3 regions of the Streptomyces thermocarboxydovorans genome follow, and region 1 is predicted to be linked to each of the others. Evidence: riboswitches for the same ligand, from Rfam matches in the RefSeq annotation. Region 1 holds a riboswitch; each other region holds the start of a gene.

Region 1 (7,666 bases):
AGGGCAGCAACACATGGCTGAGCGCCGCGTCAACGTCGGCTGGGCCGAGGGTCTCCACGCCCGCCCCGCCTCCATCTTCGTCCGAGCCGCCACGGCCGCAGGCGTCCCGGTGACGATCGCCAAGGCCGGGGGCAACCCCGTCAACGCGGCCTCCATGCTGGCCGTGCTGGGTCTGGGTGCCCAAGGCGGCGAGGAGGTCGTCCTCGCCTCCGACGCCGAGGGCGCGGACGCCGCTCTGGACCGTCTGGCCAAGCTGGTCTCCGAGGGCCTCGAGGAGCTTCCCGAGACCGTCTGAATTCCTCCGTGCGGAATGAGTGCGGCACAAAGCGAGGGGTCCGCCCGGACGCCGGGCGGACCCCTCGCTTTTCATTTCCCCCGGGCGGCCGATCCCCCGTCGGCACAGCTATTGGGCTTTCCGGGCAGCAGAAAAATCCCCCCGCGAATTTCTTGCGCTCTTTGTATACGGCCCCCGTGTTAATTCCGAGCGCTCGTCGTGTTTACGGCATGTTGCGTGTTCCTCACAGGCTCGCCGGTGCCATCGCCGCCCGAGGCGGTGCGCAGCCGGTGCGCGGCGGTGGTGCGCTCGGTGTGCTGCGCGGTCAGCGAGCGGGCGCGGTCGCCGTCGCCGCGCGCCACGGCGTCCACGATCGCGCCGTGCTCCGCCCAGTACTCCGCCGGGTCGGCCGGTGCGTCCAGGGTGTACATCCAGGCGATCTTGTGCCGCAGCTGGGTCAGCATCGAGGCCAGCGCCTGGCTGCCGGAGGCCTGGGCGAGCGTCTCGTGGAACCAGCTGCCGAGAGAGCGCAGTTCATCGCTGCTGCCCCTGCGGGCACGCTCCTGCCCGAGGCGCACCAGGCCGCGCAGCACCTTCAGATGGGCGTCCGTGCGACGCTGTGCGGCGCGCGCGGCTCCCAGCGGCTCCAGCAGCAGACGCATCTCCAGCAGGTCGGCGGCCTCCTGCTCGGTGGGCTCCGCGACGCAGGCGCCGGCGTGCCGCCGGGTCACCACGAAGCCCTCGGCCTCCAGGGTGCGCAGCGCCTCGCGGACGGGGACGCGGGAGACGCCGTAGCGGCGGGCGAGGAGTTCTTCGGTGAGCCGGCTTCCGCGCTCGAATACACCGGCGACGATGTCGTCCCGGATCGCCGTGCACACCGAGTGCGCGGGAATACGCATGACCGACCTCCGGCTCAATCCTCGTGACACGCCGACGAAGGACGTGTTGTTTCGTGACTCTATTGCAATCCGGAGGAATTTCCGACGGTGAGCCGGAACTCATACTTGTTTTTTGGACAACCGGGCGCGGCCGGCCCCGGGGAAGCCGAAAGCCCCGGCTCGGGGAGCCGGGGCCAGGAGGGGGAAGGCGAGGAGCGCGCTCTCGGACCTTGACGAAGGGCGTGCTCTCAGAGCTTGACGCCGTGCGCGCGGAGGTAGCCGACCGGGTCGATGTCGGACCCGTACTCGGCGCTGGTGCGGGCCTCGAAGTGCAGGTGGGCGCCGGTGACGTTGCCGGTCGCGCCGGAGTTGCCGATCTGCTGGCCCGCGGTGACCTGCTGGCCGGCCGAGACGCTGATCGAGGACAGGTGGGCGTACTGAGTGTAGGTGCCGTCGTGCATCTTGATGACGACCTGGTTGCCGTACGCGCCGCCCCAGCCGGCCTCCACGACGGTGCCCATGCCGACGGACCGGACGGGGGTGCCGCTCGCGGCGTGGAAGTCGATGCCGGTGTGGCTGCCGGAGGACCAGACGGCGCCGCCGGCCTGGTAGGAGGTGGAGACGTAGGAGCCGGCGATCGGGGAGACGAAGGTGTTGAGGCGCTTGCGCTCGGCCTCGCGCTCGGCGCGCTCCTTGGCGGCCCGGGCCTCGGCGGCCGCCTTGGCCGCCTTCTTGCGGGCGGCCTCCTCGGCGGCCTTGCGGGCTGCCTCCTCGGCGGCCTCGCGCGCCGCCTCGTGCTGGGCGGCGGCCTGGGCGTCGATCCGGTCGGCGACCGTGTCGCCCATGTCGATGACGGGGGTGAGGCCGGTCTGCGCCGCGGCGGGCTCGGCGGCGAAGGCGGGAGCGGCGAGCGAACCGACGACGCCGGTGCCGGTGAGGGCCGCTATGCCCGCGGCACGCGCGGTGCCGCGCTGGATCCGGCTGGGACGCCGATGCTTGCCCGTGGCGCGGGTGAACGCCATGTACAGACTGGTCCTTTCCTTCCCTCTCGCCTACCGGGTTAGCTGACGGGTTCGGAGCAGGAAGGTCTCCTACGGACCCCCTCGCGGTGCGCGCGGGCGTCCGATTCACCCCAGGGACTGCCTATGGGTCCCCGGCTCCCCTGGCTCGCGCCGTACGGGGACTCGGCGATGACTGTCCGGTGCCGCGGGTGCGGCGCACTGCCTGACGAACAGCCCGCACGACGCTAAACGGGGCGAGTTTCAATTCCCAAACGGATCCCGGTTTTTGTAGCGCATCCCACAGGGCAGACAGGCCCCCTCCGCCTCAATCCGGGCATAAGTGAGCCCTGGTGACGTTTCCGCCACCAGGGCTCACCCGCGCGCGCCGCGGAGAGGCGTCCGGCGCGCCGTCCGCCCGGTGTCAAAGCACCGTCAACTCGCCGCCCGCACGGGCGTCTACTCGGCGCTCACGACGGTGACCTCACCGATGCCGAGGGCCTCCACGGGCGCCTTGATCTGCGCCGCGTCACCGACGAGCACGGTCACCAGACGGTCCACCGGGAAGGCGTTCACCACCGCGGCGGTGGCCTCCACGGTGCCGGTGGCGGCCAACTGCCGGTACAGCTCGGCCTGGTAGTCGTCCGGCAGATGCTGCTCGACCTGGTCGGCGAGGGTGCTCGCGACGGCCGCGGCGGTCTCGTACTTCAGCGGCGCCACCCCGACCAGGTTCTGCACGGCGACGTCCCGCTCGGCGTCGGTGAGCCCCTCCGCGGCGAGGGTGCGCAGCACGGTCCACAGGTCCTGCAGCGCCGGGCCGGTGTTGGGGGTGTCCACGGAGCCGCTGATGGCGAGCATCGCGGCGCCGGTGCCGTCCGGCGCGGACCGCAGGACCTGGGTGAACGCCCGGACGCCGTAGGTGTAGCCCTTCTCCTCGCGCAGCACGCGGTCCAGGCGGGAGGTCAGGGTGCCGCCGAGGCAGTAGGTGCCCAGCACCTGCGCGGGCCAGACGCGGTCGTGCCGGTCGGGGCCGGTCCGGCCGATCAGCAGCTGGGTCTGGACGGCGCCGGGGCGGTCCACGATCACCACGCGGCCGGTGTCGTCCGCGATCACCGGCGGGACGGGCCGCAGCTGGGCCGTGGAGCCGGTCCAGGTGCCCAGCGTGTCGCCGAGCAGCGCGTCGAGGTCGACGCCGGTGAGGTCGCCGACGACCACCACGGTCGCCGTGGCCGGGCGGACATGCCGGTCGTAGAAGGCGCGTACGGCCTTGGAGTCGATGCCTGCGACGGTCTCCTCGGTGCCCTGGCGGGGGCGCGACATGCGGGAGTCGGCCGGGAACAGCTCCTTGGAGAGCTCCTTGGCGGCGCGGCGGGAGGGGTTGGCCAGCTCGTGCGGGATCTCGTCGAGCCGGTTGCGCACCAGGCGTTCGACCTCGCTGTCGGCGAAGGCGGGCGCCCGGAGCGCGTCGGCGATCAGGCCCAGGCCCTTGGCCAGCCGGGAGGCGGGGACCTCCAGGCTCAGGCGGACGCCCGGGTGGTCGGCGTGCGCGTCCAGGGTGGCGCCGCAGCGCTCCAGCTCGGCGGCGAACTCCTCGGCGGAGTGCTTGTCGGTGCCCTCGGAGAAGGCGCGCGCCATGATCGTGGCGACGCCGTCGAGGCCGGCCGGCTCGGCGTCCAGGGGCGCGTCGAGCAGCACTTCGACGGCGACGACCTGCTGGCCGGGGCGGTGGCAGCGCAGCACGGTCAGGCCGTTGCCGAGCGCGCTGCGCTCGGGGGCCGGGAAGGCCCACGGCTTGGCCTCGCCCGCCTGCGGCTGGGGGTGAAACTCCATCGTGGCGAGCTCGGTCACTTCGCCGCCTCCTCGATCTCGTCGCTGCCGGCGAGGGCAGCGGCTTCCTCCACGCCCTCGGCGCTCTCTTCCGTGGCGACGGGCTCGTAGACGAGCACCGCGCGGTTGTCCGGCCGCAGGCGGGCCTCGGCGACCTCCTGGACCTCCTCGGCCGTCACGTCCAGGACGCGCTGCACGGCCGTCAGGGCGAGCTGCGGGTCGCCGAACAGGACGGCGTAGCGGCACAGTTCGTCGGCGCGGCCGGCGACCGTGCCGAGCCGGTCCAGCCACTCGCGCTCCAGCTGGGCCTGGGCGCGCTCCATCTCCTCGGGGGTGGGGCCGTGCTCGGCGAACCGCGCCAGCTCCTCGTCGATGGCGGCCTCGATCACCGGCACCTCCACGTCGCCGGAGGCCTTCACGTCCAGCCAGCCGAGCGAGGGGGCCCCGGCCAGCCGCAGCAGGCCGAACCCGGCCGCCACGGCGGTGCGGTCGCGCCGCACCAGCCGGTTGTACAGGCGGGAGGACTCGCCGCCGCCGAGGACGGTGAGCGCCAGGTCGGCCGCGTCGCAGGCGCGGGTCCCGTCGTGGGGCAGCCGGTAGGCGGCCATCAGCGCACGCGCGGGGACCTCCTCCTCGACGACCTCGCGCAGCTCCTTGCCGATCACGTCGGGCAGGGAGCCGTCGCGGGGCTCGGGCTTGCCGTCGTGCGCGGGGATGGAGCCGAAGTACTTCTCGATCCAGGCCAGCGTCTGCTCGGGGTCGATGTCGCCGACCACGGAGAGCACCGCGTTGTTCGGCGCGTAGTAGGTGCGGAAGAACTGGCGGGCGTCCTCGAGGGTGGCCGCGTCCAGGTCCGCCATCGAGCCGATGGGCGTGTGGTGGTAGGGGTGGCCCTCCGGGTAGGCGAGGGCGGTCAGCTTCTCGAAGGCCGTGCCGTAGGGGACGTTGTCGTAGCGCTGGCGGCGCTCGTTCTTGACGACGTCCCGCTGGTTCTCCATGGACTCCTCGTCCAGGGCGGCGAGCAGGGAGCCCATGCGGTCGGCCTCCAGCCAGAGGGCGAGCTCCAGCTGGTGGGCGGGCATGGTCTCGAAGTAGTTGGTCCGCTCGAAGCTGGTCGTGCCGTTGAGGGAGCCGCCGGCCCCCTGGATCAGCTCGAAGTGTCCGTTGCCCTTCACCTGGGCGGAACCCTGGAACATCAGGTGCTCGAAAAGGTGAGCCAGGCCGGTGCGTCCCTTGACCTCGTGGCGTGAACCGACGTCGTACCAGAGGCACACCGCCGCCACAGGGGTCAGGTGGTCCTCGGAGAGCACCACGCGCAGACCGTTGGCCAGGCGGTGCTCGGTCGCTGTCAGGCCGCCGGAGCCTGCCTGGGCTGTGGCCGTGTGACCCATGGGCATGTACGTCCCTTCGATCGCGGAGGCGGTGCGTGCCGGACCGCCGTTTCTGCCGGTCCTGCCACTGTATGCAAGCGCGCGAGGAGCCGGTGGCGTTCCCGCGGCGGCGCGGATTCGCCCAGAGCGAGCAGCCCCGGGTGAGCGGTGGTGCGGAAGTGGCCGCCGGGGGCACCGGGACGGCTGAGCCAGGGACGTAGGGACGGCTGAGCCGGGGACGTAGGGACGGCTGAGCCGGGGGCACCGGGACGGCTGAGCCGGGGACGTAGGGACGGCTGAGCCGGTGCCGCGCGGACGCGCCCGCGGCCGGTGCGCGTACTCTTCTCGCGCCGCCGTCCCCGCTCGTGCCGGACGGCCTCAGACCGGGTCCTGCGTCCCGGTTGTCGGTACGGCGGTCCACAATGGTCCGCGACAGATCCGTCATACGCCCGAGTGACCAGAACAAGAGGAGCCGGCAGCGATGGCCCGCCGCAGCACGAAGACCCCGCCGCCCGACGAGCCGTACGAGGAGAAGATCCTCGACATCGACGTCGTCGACGAGATGCAGGGCTCCTTCCTCGAGTACGCGTACTCGGTCATCTACTCCCGCGCCCTGCCGGACGCGCGCGACGGTCTCAAGCCGGTGCACCGCCGCATCGTCTACCAGATGAACGAGATGGGGCTGCGCCCCGACCGCGGCTATGTGAAGTGCGCCCGCGTCGTCGGCGAGGTCATGGGCAAGCTGCACCCGCACGGTGACGCGTCGATCTACGACGCCCTGGTGCGCATGGCGCAGCCCTTCTCCATGCGGGTGCCGCTGGTGGACGGCCACGGCAACTTCGGTTCGCTGGGCAACGACGACCCGCCCGCCGCCATGCGGTACACCGAGTGCCGGATGACCGAGGCCACGGGCCTGATGACGGAGTCCATCGACGAGGACACCGTCGACTTCGCGCCCAACTACGACGGCCAGGAGCGCGAGCCGGTGGCGCTGCCTGCCGCCTTCCCGAACCTGCTGGTCAACGGCGCCTCGGGCATCGCCGTCGGCATGGCCACCAACATGCCGCCGCACAACCTGCGCGAGGTGATCGCGGCCGCCCGGCATCTGATCCGGCATCCGAACGCCGACCTCGACGCCCTGATGAAGCACGTCCCCGGCCCCGACCTGCCCACGGGCGGCCGGATCGTCGGCCTGTCCGGGATCCGCGACGCCTACGAGACGGGCCGCGGCAGCTTCAAGATCCGCGCCACGGTGAGCGTGGAGAACGTGACGCCGCGCCGCAAGGGCCTGGTCGTCACCGAGCTGCCGTTCACGGTCGGCCCGGAGAAGGTGATCGCCAAGATCAAGGACCTGGTCAACGCCAAGAAGCTGCAGGGCATCGCGGACGTCAAGGATCTCACCGACCGCGAGCACGGGCTGCGCCTGGTCATCGAGATCAAGAACGGCTTCGTGCCGGAGGCGGTCCTGGAGCAGCTGTACAAGCTGACGCCCATGGAGGAGTCCTTCGGCATCAACAACGTGGCCCTGGTGGACGGCCAGCCGCTCACCCTGGGCCTGAAGGAGCTGCTGGAGGTCTATCTCGACCACCGCTTCGACGTGGTGCGCCGCCGCTCGGAGTTCCGCCGCGGCAAGAAGCGGGACCGGCTGCACCTGGTCGAGGGCCTGCTCACCGCCCTGGTGGACATCGACGAGGTCATCCGCCTGATCCGCTCCAGCGAGAACTCCGCGCAGGCCAAGGAGCGCCTGATCGAGCGGTTCGGGCTGAGCGACGTCCAGACCCAGTACATCCTCGACACGCCCCTGCGCCGCCTGACCAAGTACGACCGGATCGAGCTGGAGGCGGAGAAGGAGCGGCTGACCGCGGAGATCGAGGAGCTGACCCGGATCCTGGAGTCGGACGCGGAGCTGCGCAAGCTGGTCTCGGCGGAACTGGCCGCGGTGGCGAAGAAGTTCGGCGACGACCGGCGCACCCTGCTGCTGGAGTCGGCCGCGACCCCGTCCGCCTCGGTGCCGCTGCAGGTGGCGGACGACCCGTGCCGGGTGCTGCTGTCCTCGACCGGCCTGCTGGCCCGCACGGCGAACGACCGGCCGTTCCCGGCGGACGCGGGCGCCAAGCGGGTCAAGCACGACGTGATCGTCTCGGCGGTGCCGGCCACCGCGCGCGGCGAGGTCGGTGTGGTCACCTCGGCGGGCCGTCTGCTCCGCCTCGACGTGGTCGATCTGCCGCAGCTGCCCGAGGACATGGCCACGCCGAACCTCTCCGGTGGGGCGCCGCTGGCGGAGTTCGTCTCCCTGGCGGACGACGAGGAGGTGCTGTG
Region 2 (7,666 bases), on a different contig from region 1:
ACAGGGTGTCGGTGCCGGCCAGCGCCTTGATGGTGGGCAGGTCCAGGTGGTCGTAGTGGTCGTGCGAGATCACCACGACGTCGACCGGGCCGAGGGCGGCCAGCGGCAGCGGCACCGGGTGCAGCCGCCGGGGTCCGGCGAAGGGGAAGGGTGAGCAGCGCTCGCCCCACACCGGATCGAACAGCACCCGCTGCCCGTCGATCTCCGCGAGCACGCTGGCGTGCCCCATCCAGGTCAGGCGCAGCCCGGTGGCGGGCGGGCGGGCGATGTCGGCGAGGGTGGTGGGGTGGACCGGCACCGTGCCCTTGGGGGCGCGGCGGGCGCGGCTCTCCTTGTCGAGCAGGGCCTTCGCCAGGTCCCGGGAGGAGCCCGCGGGGCGGGTGCGCGCCGGGCCTCCGGGGTTGACGAAGACGCCGTCCTTGAAGTGCGGGGATCTGCGGATGCGCGCCATGCGCTCACCGCTGGGGTCCGCGCCGAAGGCCGGGGGCCGCAGCGCGCGGAGCCCGGAGCTGTGGGTACGGAATCCGGCCACGGTGCCTCCAGCTGGGATGGGTCAGGATTTCCATTATGTGCGGCCGGTCCCGGCGACCCGGTGCTGATCGGCTGAGGCGGTGCTGTTCGGCTGGTACGGGCGTCCCTCGCCGTGACATGTACGGGCTAGGGTGACCGCCGTGACGAGGGTGCGGTTGAGCGTGGCGGAGCGGCGCGAGGAGATGCTGCGGGCTGCCATCGAGCAGATCGAGGAACGGGGTGTGGCCGCGGTACGGATCTCCGACGTGGCCTCGGCGCTCGGGGTGAGCAACGCGCTGGTGCTGTACCACTTCGCCACCAAGGAGCGGCTGGTCGCCGCCGCGTTCGCGCATGCGGCCGAGGCCGACCTGGCCCGGCTGCGGAAGCTGCTGAGCCGCCGCACCACGGCCCTGCGCAGGCTGCGCGCGGCCGTGCGCTGGTACGCGCCGACCGGGCAGGCGAAGGGCTGGCGCCTGTGGATCGAGGGCTGGGCGGTGTCCCTGCGCGATCCGGCGCTGCGCGAGGTTGCCCGGGACCTGGACCGTCAGTGGAAGGCGGCGCTGACGGAGGTCATCGAGGAGGGCGTGGAGGCGGGCGAGTTCACCTGCCCCGATCCCGCGGGGGCGGCCCTGCGCCTGACCGCCCTGCTGGACGGCCTCGCCGTCCAGCTGACCTCCTACACGGGAACGATCCCGCGCTCCCGCGCCAGGACCTGGGCCGAGGAGGCCTTGGCACGGGAGCTGGAGCTTCCGGGGCCGGGCCGGTGATCCGCCCGGCGTGCGGGCGGGCACGGACGACATCCCGGCGCTGCCGGAGTGCCCGGACGACACCTCGACGACCCTGGGCCGCGTGGCCCGCCCCCGATTCCTGCGGTGGGCGCACGTCCGGCTTGTGCGGCTGGCTCAGGTCCGGCGAACGGCACCACGGCGCCCCGGGGGTGCGCGGACGACTCCACGGCGCCCCCGGCGTGCGCGGACGACACCACGGCGCTGCCGAAGTGCCCGGACGCCACCTCGACGGCCCCGGCCGCGCCGGCCGCCCGCGCTACCGGCGGCCGGCTCAGCGGACTCAGGCCACCGCGCCGATGCGCGAGCGGATGTCCTCCGGGGACAGCGTGCCCTTGGGTGTGACGTGGTCGCCGGAGGACTCGCCCCGCAGGCGGCGGCCGATCCACGGCACCAGGTACTCCCGCGCCCAGTGCACGTCGTCCCGCCGGACCTCCAGGGTTCCGCGCGGCGGCTGCGGCGGCCACGGCTGCTCCGGGTCCGCCGGCACCTCGAGCCCCAGGACCTGCCCGGCCCGCAGCGCGACACGGGTGTGCCCCTCGGGCGAGAGGTGCAGCCGGTCCGCGTCCCAGGCCCTGCGGTCCTGCACGCTCTTGAGCGACCACAGGTCAAGCACCGGGCAGCCGTACCGGTCGGCGATCGCCCGGACGTGCCCGTTGTAGGTGGCGATCTTGCCCCGCAGATGCTTGAGCAGCGGCACGCCGCGGGTGTCGAATCCGGTCGTCACCATCACGGTCCCGGCCGCCTCGGTCAGCCGCGCGACCGCGCGCTCGAAGCGCTCGGCCACCTCGTCCGGGTCGGTGCCCGGCCGCAGGATGTCGTTGCCGCCCGCGCAGAACGAGACCAGATCGGGGGCGAGTTGCACGGCCTGCGGCACCTGGTCCGCGACGATCTGGTCGAGCAGTTTCCCGCGCACGGCGAGGTTCGTGTACTGGAAGTCGCCTTCGGGCCTGCGGTCGGCGAGGAGCACGGCGAGCCGGTCGGCCCAGCCGACGAACGCCCCGTCGGGGCCTGGGTCCCCGACGCCCTCGGTGAAGCTGTCCCCCACCGCCACGTACGACCCGATCACTGCTGCGCTGTCACTCTTCGAATCGTCTGCCACAGCCCCTCATGATTCACCTTCGAATGTGACCTACGCGACCGTAGGCAGAGCTTGACGGGCGGTGAGATAAGCCACTCTCAAAGAATCCGCCAACCCCGGAATACGGGGCGGGTGTGCTCCGCGCAACACCGAAGGCCGGACCCGGGGATCGGGGTCCGGCCTTCGGCGGCGTGTCAGGGAGATGCAGCGGTTGCCGCGGGCGTCAGATGGCGACGCCCTTCGAGCGCAGGTAGGAGATCGGGTCCACGTCGGAGCCGTAGTCCGGCGTGGTGCGGATCTCGAAGTGCAGGTGCGGGCCGGTCACGTTGCCGGTCGCACCGGAGAGGCCGACCTGCTGCCCGGCGCTCACCGTCTGGCCGGCCGAGACGGACAGCGAGGACAGGTGGGCGTACTGGGCGTAGTAGCCGTCGTTGAGCTTGATGACGACCTGGTTGCCGTAGGCGCCGCCCCAGCCGGCGGAGACCACGGTGCCGGAGCCGACGGCCTTCAGGGAGGTGCCGGTCGGGACGCTGAAGTCGACACCGGTGTGGTAACCGCTGGACCACATGCTGCCGGCCACCTTGTAGGCGGTGCCGATGCCGCCGCCGGGCACCGGCGAGGTGAAGCCGGAGGTGGTGGCGGCCTGCTGGGCGCCGGTCGCCTTGGGGGCGGACTGCTCCGGGGCCTTCTCGGCCTTGGGCTTCGCGGCCGGCTTGGACTCCGGCTTGGCGGCGGCCGGGTCGGCGGCGGTGGACTTCTCCGGCGCGCTCTCGGCGGCCTTGCCGTCGATGGTGAGCTTCAGACCCGGGTGGATGAGCGACGGGTCGTCACCGACGGCCTCGCGGTTGTCGGCGTACAGCTTCTTCCAGCCGCCCTCGACGCCCTCCTTCTCGGCGATCTTGACGAGGTAGTCGCCGGCCTTCACGATGTACGTGCGGGCCTCGCCGCCCTGGTCGCCGTCGGCCTTCTGGCCGGCGACGGAAAGGGTCTGGACGGTCTTTTCCGGGGCCACCTGCGCGGTGGCGGCGTTGGCTCCGGTGGCGCCGAGAAGCGGCAGCGCGAGTGCGGCGCCACCGGTACCGGCGACGGCGATGGATCGGGTGAAACTAAGCGTCCTGGGACGACGGTGCTTACCCTTCGCGGGCATGACGAATTCCTCTCCGGCGCCTGCGAGGTGAGCTGTCGGGTTCGGGCTGGAGATGCCCGGCCGCGCCTCAACGCGACTTAACCCCAAGCCTGTTCCGGAGACCGGTCCAGGCAGTCTTACCTGTGGGTCCCCCGCTCCTGCCGAACACGGGTCAGTGGTCTGTGCGGGCCCCGGACGGCGGCAGGATTAGGCGTCCGTCCGGATCGGTGTGGAACGTAAGCGAGCAAGACGCAATGGGACAAGCACGAGGTTCCCTGCGAAGCCGTTTTTCCGTGATCCACAGGCACAAATGCGGTCACCGAGCGTCGCACCGGGATCCGCGCGGGCCGCGAATTCCCTTGTAAAGCTCGTGAATTACGTGAACATGGCGACAACGCATCGTCACGAATATGACGATGCTCACGCACCCCATTCCCATCTCCCTTTCTTTCGGGGCACGTTATGGCGAAATTGTCTAAACGGACAGAACGGCTTAAGAGGTGATTTGGCCGCCGTGTCGCCGGCGTCGCGACAGGGCATGCGAAGCTCACCCGCCCGGCCAGACATATCAGGGCATATCGCCCATATCGACGGGGTAGCTCGTTCTCGTTGCCCAGGGCAGCCATGTCGTATCGTCGACAGAACCCGCCGCCGAGCCGCGCGGCGGCGCAGAGTGGGAGGAGCCCCCGTGACGCAGCACATCCCGTCGACCGAGCCCGAGCTGGCCGGAGTACGCAACTTCCGCGACGTGGGTGGCCTGCCGACCGTGGACGGACGACGGGTGCGGCACGGTGTGCTGTTCCGCAGCGGTCATCTGGCGCACGCGACGGCCGAGGACGCGGCCTTCCTCTCCTCCCTGGGGTTGCACACGATCTTCGACTTCCGCAACGCGGCCGACCAGAAGCTGGAGGGGCCGGACGTCGAGCTGCCGGGCGTGCGCAATGTGAACCTGCCGCTGAGCGACCCGGCCGACGGCGCCGAGTTCTGGAAGATGGTCCGCGACGGGGACCTGGAGCAGCTGCGCGAGATCCTCGACGACGGCAAGGGCGCGGCCCGGATGATCCACTCCTACCGGACCATGATCGTCACGCGCACCGCCGAGCACTCCCGGGTGCTGCACTCGCTCGCCGAGGACAGCGTCCCCGCGCTGATGCACTGCGCGGCGGGCAAGGACCGCGCGGGCCTGTCGGTGGCGGTGACGCTGCTCGCGCTGGGCGTCGAGCGGGACGCGATCTACGAGGACTATCTGAAGTCCAACGCCAAGCACCGGCGCTACAAGGTGCGCCGCAGCAGCGACGCCCCGGCGGCCCACTCGCCCGAGGTGATGGAGCTGCTCAGCCCCCTGTTCGACGCCCGCGCCGAGTACCTGTCGGCCGCCCTGGAGACCATCGACGAGACCTGGGGCGGCGTCGACGCCTACCTGGAGCAGGGGCTGTCGTTCAGCCCCGAGCACCGGGAGCGGCTGCGCGAGCGCCTGCTGGACTGAGCGCCGCCCGCCACCCGGCGCACGTGCCGTCGGCCCCGGCGCCCGCTACTTGGCGCCCACCTCGAACAGCAGGTAGATGAAGGCCGCGAAGACATGCCCCACCGCGATGTAGATGAACAGCCTCACCCACAGCGCGCGCGGGAACCTCTCCTCCATGTCCTTGGTGTTCCGGCCTGCGTCCTTCGTGTTCTTGTCGGTCACGGTGCCTCTTCACGTGTCGGGCCCAGGCACAGTGCGGCCGTGGGGCTCTGCAGCAGGGTGTGGACGAACAGCAGCTCGAGCCCGTCGGGGTCCTCGGCCGCGATCCGGTGCGGGGTGAGCGAGTCGAAGTGGGCGCTGTCGCCCGGCGCCAGCCGGTGCAGCCCGTCCCCGAGGCGCAGCCGCAGCCGCCCCTTGAGGACGTACAGCCACTCCTCGCCGGGGTGGACGCGCACGATGTCGCCCTGGGAGCCGTACGGCACCCGCACCCGCAGCGCCTGCATGCCGCGCCCGGGGGCACCGGCCTGCCAGTACGTCCAGCCGCCGGCGGCGGTGGGCTCCATGTGGGCGGCGCGGATCACAGCGTCCCGGCCGGCGGCCGTCTCGCCGAGCAGCTCGGAGACCGTCGTACCGTAGATGCGGGCCAGCGAAAGCAGCACCGGCAGCGAGGGCTGGCGCTGCCCGGTCTCCAGCCGGGACAGATGCGCGGGCGACAGACCCGCCTCACGGGCCGCGGCCTCCAGCGTCAGCGAGGCGCGGCGCCGCAGCGCCCGGAGCTGGGGCGCGACCGCGGGAAAGGCAGCGGCCGGTCCGGCCGGCCGCCCCGTCTCGGGGGAGCTCATGGCTCCATTCAGCCGGAGGTTTGCCCGTGGGGCAAATCTTTTGCCTCACAGGCAAAGCCCCTGGAGTCCGACCCGACCCCGGCGCCCGCCTCACCTCCGCGCGACGGACCGCGCCTCACCTCCGCGCGGCGGACCGCCTCACCTCTGCGCGACCGCCTGCTTCACCAGCGTCTTGCCGAAGTCCCACATCAGGCCGCCGCCGTCGTGCGCGTCGTCCATCACCGCGGTGAACGCCGCCATGAACCGGTCCACCTCGCGCTCGCCGATGATCAGCGGCGGGATCAGCTTGATCACCTCCATGTGGTCCCCGGAGACCTGGGTGAGGATCCGGTGCCGCTGCAGCAGCGGGACGACGACCATCTGGGCGAAGAGCCCCTTGCGCGCGGCCTGGAGCATGGTCCAGCGTCCGCGCAGCTTCAGCGAGCGGGGCCGGCCGAACTCGATGCCGATCATCAGGCCCCGGCCCCGCACATCGGCGAGCAGCTCGTACTTGTCCTTCAGCGCCGTCAGCCGGTTCTTCAGCAGCTCGCCGGTGGCCCGGACGCCCGCGACGATCTGCTCGTTCTCCATGACCGACAGCACCGCGAGGCCCGCCGCCATGGCCTGGGCGTTGGCCCCGAAGCTGGCGGAGTGCACCAGCACCCGGTCCATGGACGAGTAGACCTTCTTGAAGATCCAGTCCTTGCCGATGGTGGCCCCCACCGGGACGTAGCCGCCGGAGAGCGCCTTGGCCACGCACACCAGGTCCGGCTCGACGCCCTCCTCGTGCTGGTAGGCGTAGAAGTCGCCGGTCCGGCCCAGACCGGTCTGCACCTCGTCCGCGATCAGCAGCGCCTTGTGCCGGTGCAGCAGCTCCTGCGCGGCCCGCAGATAGCCGGGCGGGGCCTCGTGCACGCCCTTGCCCTGGATCGGCTCCACGATCAGCGCGGCGATGTCGCCATTGCGCAACTCCCGCTCCAGCGCGTCGAGATCGCCGAGCGGTACGGCCGTGTCCGGCAGCAGCGGGGCGAACCCGTCCCGGAAGCCGGTCTCGCCGTTGACCGACAGGGAGCCGGTGGTCAGCCCGTGGAAGGCGTGCTCGCAGTACAGCACGCGCGGCCGGCCGGTGACGTAGCGGGCGAACTTCAGCGCGCCCTCCACGGCCTCCGTGCCGCTGTTGCCGAAGAAGACCCGGTCCAGGTGGGGGCTGTGCGCCAGCAGCTTCTCGGCGAGCAGTCCGGGCAGCGGCTGGCAGTCGAAGCGGGTCAGGTCGGCGAGGTTCAGGTCCAGCACGTCGTGCAGCGCCTTGCGGACGACGGGGTGGTGGCGGCCGAGGCCCATCACCCCGAACCCGGCGAGCATGTCCAGGTAGTCGTTGCCGTCCGCGTCCCAGAAGTAGGCGCCCTCGGCCCGCTCGTAGACCTTGTCGAAGCCGATGGTGTGCAGCATGCGCGGGAGCTGGTGGTTCAGGTACTTCTGGTGCAGCTCGTAGCGCTCGGCCCCGCGCTCGGCCAGCAGCGCGCCGAGGTCGAAGTCCCCGGCCCGCGAGGACTCCGACGGGGATTGGGCGGTGGTCATGCCTGATGCTCCTGTCGGTCCCGGCCGGCCGGCCCGTCCGGTGACGGCGCGGACAACTCTCCCTTGACGAGCTCTCTTGTCACGCCCTCCTGCACGAGCTCCTCCTGCACGGCGAGGCTCGCGCTGATCCGGCCGGCGATCTCGACCGGCGTCAGTCCGATGTCGGCGAGCACCTCGCTGCGCTTGGCGTGCGCGAGGAACTGCTCCGGGATGCCGAAGCGCCGCACCGGCACGTCGATCTCGGCGTCCCCCAGCGCCAGCGCGACCGCCGAGCCGACGCCCGCCGCCCGGCTGTTGTCC
Region 3 (7,666 bases), on a different contig from region 1:
GAGCGGTGGCGGCGCCGGGTGCGGCCAGGCCCTCCCGGCCGGCTGCCGAGGCGCGTGAGGCGCGGTCGGTGCCGTCGCCGTAGCCGGCGCGCTGCTCGGGCGTCAGCCGGGACAGCAGCCGCCGGGCCTCACCGAGCTTCCCGGTGATCGTCTTCTTGTGCCGCTTCAGCTGCGCCTGACGCGAGGCGAGGGACTTCAGCTCGACGCGGGCGGCGCCGCGCAGCTGCTCGATCTCCCGCAGCTGTGCGCGTACCCGGTTCACGGCGGCGTTCTGGCGGCTGCCCGCCCGCTCGGCGAACGCGACGCCGTCCAGGTAGCCGTCGGGGTCGTCGGAGAGGACCAGTTGGACGGCCGGGTCGAGGCCGCCGCTGCGGTACTGGGCGGTGGCGGCCGAACCCAGCGCGGACCGGGCCGCGTTGAGCCGCTCCTGCTTGCGGGCCGCCTCGTCCTGGAGTTTCCGCACCCGCTCCCGGGCCGCGTCCGCCTTCTCCTTCGCCCCGTTGTACTTCTCGGTGGCGACCTCCGCCTCCCGGTACAACTGGTCGACCCGGGACTTGGCCTGCTGGGGAGTCAGCTGCGGATCGGCCTGCCCCGTGCCGTCCAGGACGGTGGTGGTTGCCGCGCCCGCGAGGGCGAGGGTGGCGGCGGTACGAGCGGTGGTACCGGCCGCCGAGCGCTGTCTGGACCTGCGGTGCGCTGCCATCTGGGACGTCACGTCCTTTCGACGACCGCCTGCCCCGTGACGGGGAACAGCTGAGCGATGATCCGGCGGCGGTGCGCACAGGGGGAACGGTCCGCCGCCGGATCCTCTCGGCGGTGGTGTCCGGGTGCCGCCCCTGGTTTGGGCGGCGGTGGGGAGCCGGTCACCTGGTGCAGGACGCTAGACCCGGCCGGGCCGGCGCTGTGACGGGTTGCCCGGAAGTGACACGAGACAATCACGCGGTGACCGTATGTGACCGTGATCCCCGCACGGGAACGACGGCCTGCACAGCTGAGCTGACCGAAATACCGAAGGCGGGAGGGCGAGGCGGGCCCTGGTGCTACGGAGCGCCTCCGCGAGGCCCGTTCTCACCCTTCCTGAGCGTCCGGGCCGGTGTCGGCGGGGACGGGGGCGCTGGCTAGGCTCCGGCCCATGGACGTACTCATCCACCTCTTCGTCGGCCTGCACATCATCGGCATCGCCTCCCTGCTCGGAGGCTTCCTCACCCAGATGAAGGCGATGGGTGAGGGCACCGCCCGCTTCACCCCGGCCATGCTGCACGGCGCCCTGACGATGCTGGTCACCGGAGTGATCCTGGTCGGCCTCAACCAGGCCGACGACCAGTCGGTGAACAACATCAAGATCGGCGTGAAGCTGGCCCTGCTGATCGTGATCCTGGGCCTGGTCTACGTGAAGCGCGACGAGGAGAAGGTGGACAAGGGGCTGTTCGGCCTGGTCGGGCTGCTGACCACGGCGAACATCTTCATCGCCGTGCTGTGGACCTGATCCCCTCCGGCACCGGTCCCGGCCCGACCGCTGAGCGGACCGCGCCGATCGCGACCGCCAGCCAGGCGGCCACCGCGATCCACACCAGCACCTCTCCCAGCCCGTCGAGCCACGGGGCGTCGACGACGGCGGACGTGGACAGCGCCGCCGTCGCCGTCATCCCCAGCGGGAACACCGTCGACCAGCGCCGCGGATCGTAGGCCGTCCGCGGCCAGCGGATCTCACCGGCCAGCAGCACCACGCACAGGACCAGGTCCAGCACCAGCAGCACCATGGTCATGACGCGCAGGACATGGCTGTCGTCGACGTTCCACAGGTACAGCCGCACGCTGTCGGCGGCCAGCAGCTTCGAACCGGCCAGCGCCGAGATGCCGAGCGCGCCCGCCGCCACCCATTGGTCGCCCTGGCCCTCGGCCGTCTGCCGCAGGTCGAAACGGGCGAGGGCGAAGGCGTAGAGCACTAGCCCGAACCAGAACAGCGCCAGCGCCGCATGCGCCGGCCACGCCGCCGACTCGGCCGCGGCGAGCGTCGCCGCCAGCAGCGCCAGCCCCTGAGTGGCCACGCAGCACAGGAACACCGCCCCGGGCATCCTCGGCTGCCAGCTCCTCACGACCAGGACGAGCAGCGGCGGCCAGAGCACCGCGGCCAGCGCCAGCAGCGCCTCGGCGAGCGTGCTCCAGCCCTCCGCGGCGAAGCGTGAGCCGATCACCGTGGTGGCCGCCACGGCGGTGAGCGCGCCCGGAGTCTGCGCCTCCGCCCGCCACCGCGTGTGCTCCCGCAGCAGCCGCAGCGCGAACTCCGCCGCCAGCCCCGCCCACGCGACGCAGGCCACCCCGAGCATGATCCGCGAGAGCACCTCGTACCCCGCCAGATGCAGCGCCAGCGACACGATGCCGCAGGCCATCACGGCGGCACCCTCCGCCGGGGACCGCTGCGCCCACCAGGCGCGGAAGGGGGACGGGCGGGAGGGGCGAGACATGCGCCGATGCTAGAAGAGCCGCCCCATGACACCCCGCCGGGCAACGCGCGCCCGCGCACGATCACCCGCGCAGGGGCATCGTCCGCGCAGAGGCACCGTTCGGGTGCGCCCGCCGCACGCCCAGGCCGCCGGCGGGGCGGACCCCGCTTCGTCGGTCAGCCGGGGCGGACCGTGCCTTGTCCGTCAGGCGGGCCCTTGGCCGTGGGGCGGGCCCTTGTCCGTCAGGCGGGCCGGACCACGCTGTGGATCGAGGACTCGCCGTCGTAGTAGATCGACTCCTCGCGCACATAGGTGCCCGGCTTCGGCGCGTGGATCATCATGCCGTTGCCGATGTAGATGCCCACATGGGTGACGTCGTCGTAGAAGAAGACGAGGTCACCGGGCTGCGCCTGGGACAGCGGGACCGTCGTGCCGGCGTCGACCTGGTCGTAGGTGGTGCGCGGGAGGGTGACCCCGGCGGCCTTCCAGGCGGCCTGGGTCAGACCCGAGCAGTCGTAGGAGCCCGGACCGGTCGCGCCCCACACATACGGCTTGCCGATCTGGGAGCGGGCGAAGGCGATGGCCTTCGCGGCCTTGGTGGCGTACGACGAGTCCGTCGCGGGCGGAGTCGTCGTGCCCGAGGAGGAGCCGGACGAGCCGCTCTCCTGCTGAGCCGCCTCTCGCTGTGCCGCCTCCTGGGCCTTGCGCTGCTCCTCCTGCTGCCGGGCCAGCTCGGCGGCCTTGCGGGCGGCCTCCTCCTGCTTCTTCTTCTCGATCGCCGCGAGCCGCGCCTTCTCCTCGGCGGTCAGCTTCGACAGCAGCTCGCGCGCCTCGGCCAGCTTCTTCTGGACCTTCGCCTTGGCGGCCTTCAGGTCGTTCTGCGACTCGGTGAGCGTCTGGAGGCTCTCGGTGGCCTCCTTCCGCTTCTTCATCGTCGCGGACTGCTGCTCGACGTAGTCGTCGACCGCTTCCTTCTGGCGGCCGGTCATCCGGCCCATCAGATGCTGCTGGTCGAAGACCTCCTGCGGCGAGTCCGCGAGCAGGAAGGTCGCGGTGTTCGACACGCCCGCACCGGTGCGGTACTGGGCGGCGGCGTAGGAACCGAGCTGCTCCCGCGCCTCGTTGAGCTTCTGGGTGCGCTGGGCGACGTCGTCGAGGAGGGAGTCGACGCGCTTGCGCTGCTTCGCGGTCTTCTCCTTGGCCGCGTTGTACTTCTCGGTCGCCGACTCCGCCTGGCGGTACAGGTCGCCGACCTTCTTCTCGACCTCTTCGAGACTCGGCTTGTCGTCCGTCGGGGCGGCGTTGGCGGTCTGGCCCAGCAGGGCCACGGAGGTGAGGGCAGCCGTGGCGAGGGCGGGGGTGCGTATGCCTGCCACGCGTGGTCCGGGGGTGCGCGACTTGCGATGCGACGCCAAGGGAGGCGACTCCTTCCAATGGTCCGCCTACCGGGTTAGCTGTCGGGTTCGGGCGGGTGCTTGGAAGGGTTGCCCTACGGCTGCTCCGCGCGGGAGTGAGCCGATTCACCCCAGGTCTCGGTTGGGTCCCCGGCTCCGGGTGCCATGGGGCGGCAGTGCCGGACTCGGCGGAGGCCGTGCGGTCCGGCGAGGTTCGCCGGTGGGGGTCGTACGGCCCGTCGGCACGGTAGCCAACTGGTGTGGCCCCTGTGAAGGTTGGTGGGCGATATGCCCGATACATTTTCGTGACCTTGGTGCCCGGGTGACGCAGGGTGCCCGGCCGGTGCTCGACGGTGTCCGGGCCGGCGGCCGGAATCCGCCCGCCGGGAAGGGCCGGGAAGGGCCGGGACGAGCCGGGAAGGGCGGGGCGGGCGTCCGCCGGGAATGTGCGGATGTTCCGGGGCGGACCCGGGCTGTCGGCGGTGCGCCCTAGACTCGGAGAGCGATGAGCAGCCTCTTTGACGACAGCTTCCTGGCGAACCTCCAGGCCCAGCCGGGCCCCGCGGACGAGCCGCCGCCACCACCCGAGGACGATCACGTACCGGAGCCGCTCCCGGACGATCTGTTCGGCGGGAAGTTCGACGTGCCGCCGGAGCGCGAGGAGTACTACCGCGACGGCGCCCCCCGCCCGGTGACCGACTCCGCCGCGCTCCTGGAGGGGCTCAACGACAACCAGCGCGCCGCCGTCGTCCACTCCGGCTCACCCCTGCTCATCGTGGCCGGTGCCGGCTCCGGCAAGACCCGCGTGCTCACCCACCGCATCGCCTATCTGCTCGCCGAGCGGAACGTGCATCCGGGGCAGATCCTGGCGATCACCTTCACCAACAAGGCCGCCGGCGAGATGAAGGAGCGCGTCGAGCAGCTCGTCGGCCCGCGCGCCAACGCGATGTGGGTGATGACCTTCCACAGCGCCTGTGTGCGCATCCTGCGCCGCGAGTCGAAGAAGCTCGGCTTCACCTCGTCGTTCTCGATCTACGACGCCGCCGACTCCAAGCGGCTGATGGCGCTGGTCTGCCGTGACCTCGAGCTGGACCCCAAGCGCTACCCGCCGAAGTCCTTCAGCGCCAAGATCAGCAATCTGAAGAACGAGCTGATCGACGAGGAGGACTTCGCCGCCCAGGCCTCCGACGGCTTCGAGAAGACGCTCGCCCAGGCCTACGCCCTCTACCAGTCGCGGCTGCGCGAGGCCAACGCCCTCGACTTCGACGACCTGATCATGACGACGGTCAATCTGCTCCGCGCCTTCCCGGACGTCGCCGAGCACTACCGCCGCCGCTTCCGCCACGTCCTGGTCGACGAGTACCAGGACACCAACCACGCCCAGTACGCCCTGGTGCGCGAGCTGGTCGGCCCCACCGAGCACCCCGTGGACGTGCCGCCCGAGGCCGAGATCCCGCCCGCCGAGCTGTGCGTGGTGGGCGACGCCGACCAGTCGATCTACGCTTTCCGCGGCGCGACGATCCGCAACATCCTCCAGTTCGAGGAGGACTACCCGGACGCGACGACCATCCTGCTGGAGCAGAACTACCGCTCCACCCAGACGATCCTCAGCGCCGCCAACGCGGTCATCGAGCGCAACGAGTCCCGCCGCCCCAAGAACCTGTGGACCAACGCCGGAGCCGGCTGCCCGATCACCGGCTACGTCGCGGACACCGAGCACGACGAGGCCCAGTTCGTCGCCGACGAGATAGACCGCCTGGTCGACGCGGGTGAGGCCAAGGCCGGCGATGTCGCCGTGTTCTACCGCACCAACGCCCAGTCCCGTGTCTTCGAAGAGGTCTTCATCCGCGTCGGCCTGCCCTACAAGGTCGTCGGCGGGGTCCGCTTCTACGAGCGCAAGGAGGTCAGGGACGTCCTCGCCTACCTGCGGGTGCTCGCCAACCCCGAGGACTCGGTGCCGCTGCGCCGCATCCTCAACGTGCCCAAGCGGGGCATCGGTGAACGCGCGGAGGCGATGATCGACGCCCTGGCCCAGCGGGAGAAGATCAGCTTCCCGCAGGCGCTGAAGCGCGTCGACGAGGCGTACGGCATGGCAGCGCGCTCGGTCAACGCCGTCAAGCGGTTCAACACGCTGATGGAGGAGCTGCGCACCATCGTCGAGTCCGGCGCCGGACCGGCGACCGTGCTGGAGGCGGTGCTGGAACGCACCGGCTACCTGGCCGAGCTGCAGGCCTCCACCGACCCGCAGGACGAGACGCGCATCGAGAACCTCCAGGAACTCGCCGCCGTCGCCCTGGAGTTCGAGCAGGAGCGCGGCGAGGGGGAGGCCGGGACGCTGGCCGACTTCCTGGAGCAGGTCGCGCTGGTCGCGGACTCCGACCAGATCCCCGAGGAGGACGAGGAGGGCTCCGGCGTCATCACGCTGATGACGCTGCACACCGCCAAGGGCCTGGAGTTCCCGGTCGTCTTCCTCACCGGCATGGAGGACGGCGTCTTCCCGCACATGCGTGCCCTCGGCGACACCAAGGAGCTGGAGGAGGAGCGCCGCCTGGCGTACGTCGGCATCACCCGTGCCCGCGAGCGGCTCTACCTCACCCGGTCGACCCTGCGCAGCGCCTGGGGCCAGCCCTCCTACAACCCGCCCTCGCGGTTCCTGGAGGAGATCCCGGCCGCGTACGTCGAGTGGAAGCGGACGGGCGCGAGCACACCGAAGGCTTCCGGGGCGGTCTCGGGGGTGGCGGCGTCGCTGTCGTCGTCCCGCTCCCGCTCCTCGGCCTCGGGCGCCTCGGGCTTCGCCACCCGCCGCACCGCGGACCGGCCGGTGGTGTCGCTGGCGGTCGGGGACCGGGTGACGCACGATCAGTTCGGTCTGGGCACCGTGGTCGCGGTGAAGGGCACGGGCGCGAACGCCGAGGCGACCATCGACTTCGGGGACGCCAAGCCCAAGCGGCTGCTGCTGCGGTACGCGCCGGTGGAGAAGCTGTAGCCGTCGGTCACGTCCGCGACGTGAGGAGGGGCTCCCGCCCGAGCGCGGGGGCCTCTTCGGGCGAGCGCGGTCAGGACGGCTCGAGTTCGGGCGAGCGCGGTCAGGACGGCTCGAGTTCGGGCGAGCGCGGTCAGGACGGCTCGAGGCCGTGGCTGCGGAACCAGGCGAGCGGGTCGATGGCCGAACCGCCGCCCGGCCGGACCTCGAAGTGCAGATGCGGGCCGGTGGAGTTGCCCGAGTTGCCGGAGAAGGCGATCGGATCGCCGGCCTTCACCGTCGTGCCCGAGGGCACCCGGTACGTGGAGAGGTGGCAGTACCACGTCTCTGTGCCGTCCTTGGCGGTCACGATCATCATGTTGCCGTAGGCCGGGTTGTACTGGGTGCGGACCGTGCCGTCGGTCGCCGCCATCACCGTGGTGCCGTAGGAGACGGGGAAGTCGATGCCGGTGTGCACGGACATCCAGTTGATGCCGGACTGGCCGTAGTACGCGCTCAGTCCATGCTGGGCGACCGGGAGCGCGAACTTGGGGCGGAGCCGCTCCTTGCGGGCCGCCTCCTCGGCCGCCCGCTTGCGCTCGGCCTCCTGCTGGGCCTTGAGGTCGATGCGCTCCTGGGTGCGGCTGGCCCGGTCGGCGAAGTCGTCGGCGCCGGCGGCGAGGCTCTCCAGCTGGGTGTCCAGCTTGACGTTGGCGGCGGACGGTTTCACCGGCTGCGCGTCGGACGCGGTGGTGTTGGTCTCCTGGCCGCCGTCGTCGGCCAGGTCGCCCACCGAGGCCGCGGCGATCCCGGCGACGCCCATCACGCAGGCCGACGGCACGGCCACCGTGAGCAGCGCGGAGCGC

The links. Region 1 has a riboswitch for cyclic di-AMP ahead of ABD198_RS03995 (M23 family metallopeptidase). Riboswitches for the same ligand answer to the same signal wherever they lie in the genome.
Region 2: it holds a riboswitch for cyclic di-AMP, as region 1 does, so the genes downstream of both, ABD198_RS23515 (peptidoglycan DD-metalloendopeptidase family protein) here and ABD198_RS03995 (M23 family metallopeptidase) in region 1, are expected to answer to the same signal.
Region 3: it holds a riboswitch for cyclic di-AMP, as region 1 does, so the genes downstream of both, ABD198_RS27360 (C40 family peptidase) here and ABD198_RS03995 (M23 family metallopeptidase) in region 1, are expected to answer to the same signal.

Annotation. Positions count from the first base shown of each region.
Region 1 is NZ_BAAAGU010000006.1:33,207-40,872, forward strand. Features, by position in the region: gene ABD198_RS03985 (HPr family phosphocarrier protein) at 14-295, shown strand; gene ABD198_RS03990 (GntR family transcriptional regulator) at 475-1,173, opposite strand; gene ABD198_RS03995 (M23 family metallopeptidase) at 1,401-2,174, opposite strand; cyclic di-AMP (ydaO/yuaA leader) riboswitch at 2,187-2,352, opposite strand; gene ABD198_RS04000 (M16 family metallopeptidase) at 2,610-3,998, opposite strand; gene ABD198_RS04005 (M16 family metallopeptidase) at 3,995-5,374, opposite strand; gene ABD198_RS04010 (DNA gyrase/topoisomerase IV subunit A) at 5,829-7,666, shown strand, end outside.
Region 2 is NZ_BAAAGU010000054.1:1,811-9,476, reverse strand. Features, by position in the region: gene ABD198_RS23530 (MBL fold metallo-hydrolase) at 1-532, opposite strand, end outside; gene ABD198_RS23525 (TetR/AcrR family transcriptional regulator) at 672-1,277, shown strand; gene ABD198_RS23520 (SGNH/GDSL hydrolase family protein) at 1,579-2,364, opposite strand; gene ABD198_RS23515 (peptidoglycan DD-metalloendopeptidase family protein) at 2,600-3,523, opposite strand; cyclic di-AMP (ydaO/yuaA leader) riboswitch at 3,526-3,690, opposite strand; gene ABD198_RS23510 (tyrosine-protein phosphatase) at 4,191-4,988, shown strand; gene ABD198_RS23505 (DUF6126 family protein) at 5,034-5,144, opposite strand; gene ABD198_RS23500 (helix-turn-helix domain-containing protein) at 5,186-5,809, opposite strand; gene ABD198_RS23495 (aspartate aminotransferase family protein) at 5,948-7,366, opposite strand; gene dxs (1-deoxy-D-xylulose-5-phosphate synthase) at 7,363-7,666, opposite strand, start outside.
Region 3 is NZ_BAAAGU010000077.1:11,122-18,787, forward strand. Features, by position in the region: gene ABD198_RS27345 (C40 family peptidase) at 1-703, opposite strand, end outside; gene ABD198_RS27350 (hypothetical protein) at 1,133-1,486, shown strand; gene ABD198_RS27355 (tellurite resistance/C4-dicarboxylate transporter family protein) at 1,464-2,465, opposite strand; gene ABD198_RS27360 (C40 family peptidase) at 2,687-3,859, opposite strand; cyclic di-AMP (ydaO/yuaA leader) riboswitch at 3,867-4,039, opposite strand; gene pcrA (DNA helicase PcrA) at 4,344-6,824, shown strand; gene ABD198_RS27370 (M23 family metallopeptidase) at 6,955-7,666, opposite strand, start outside.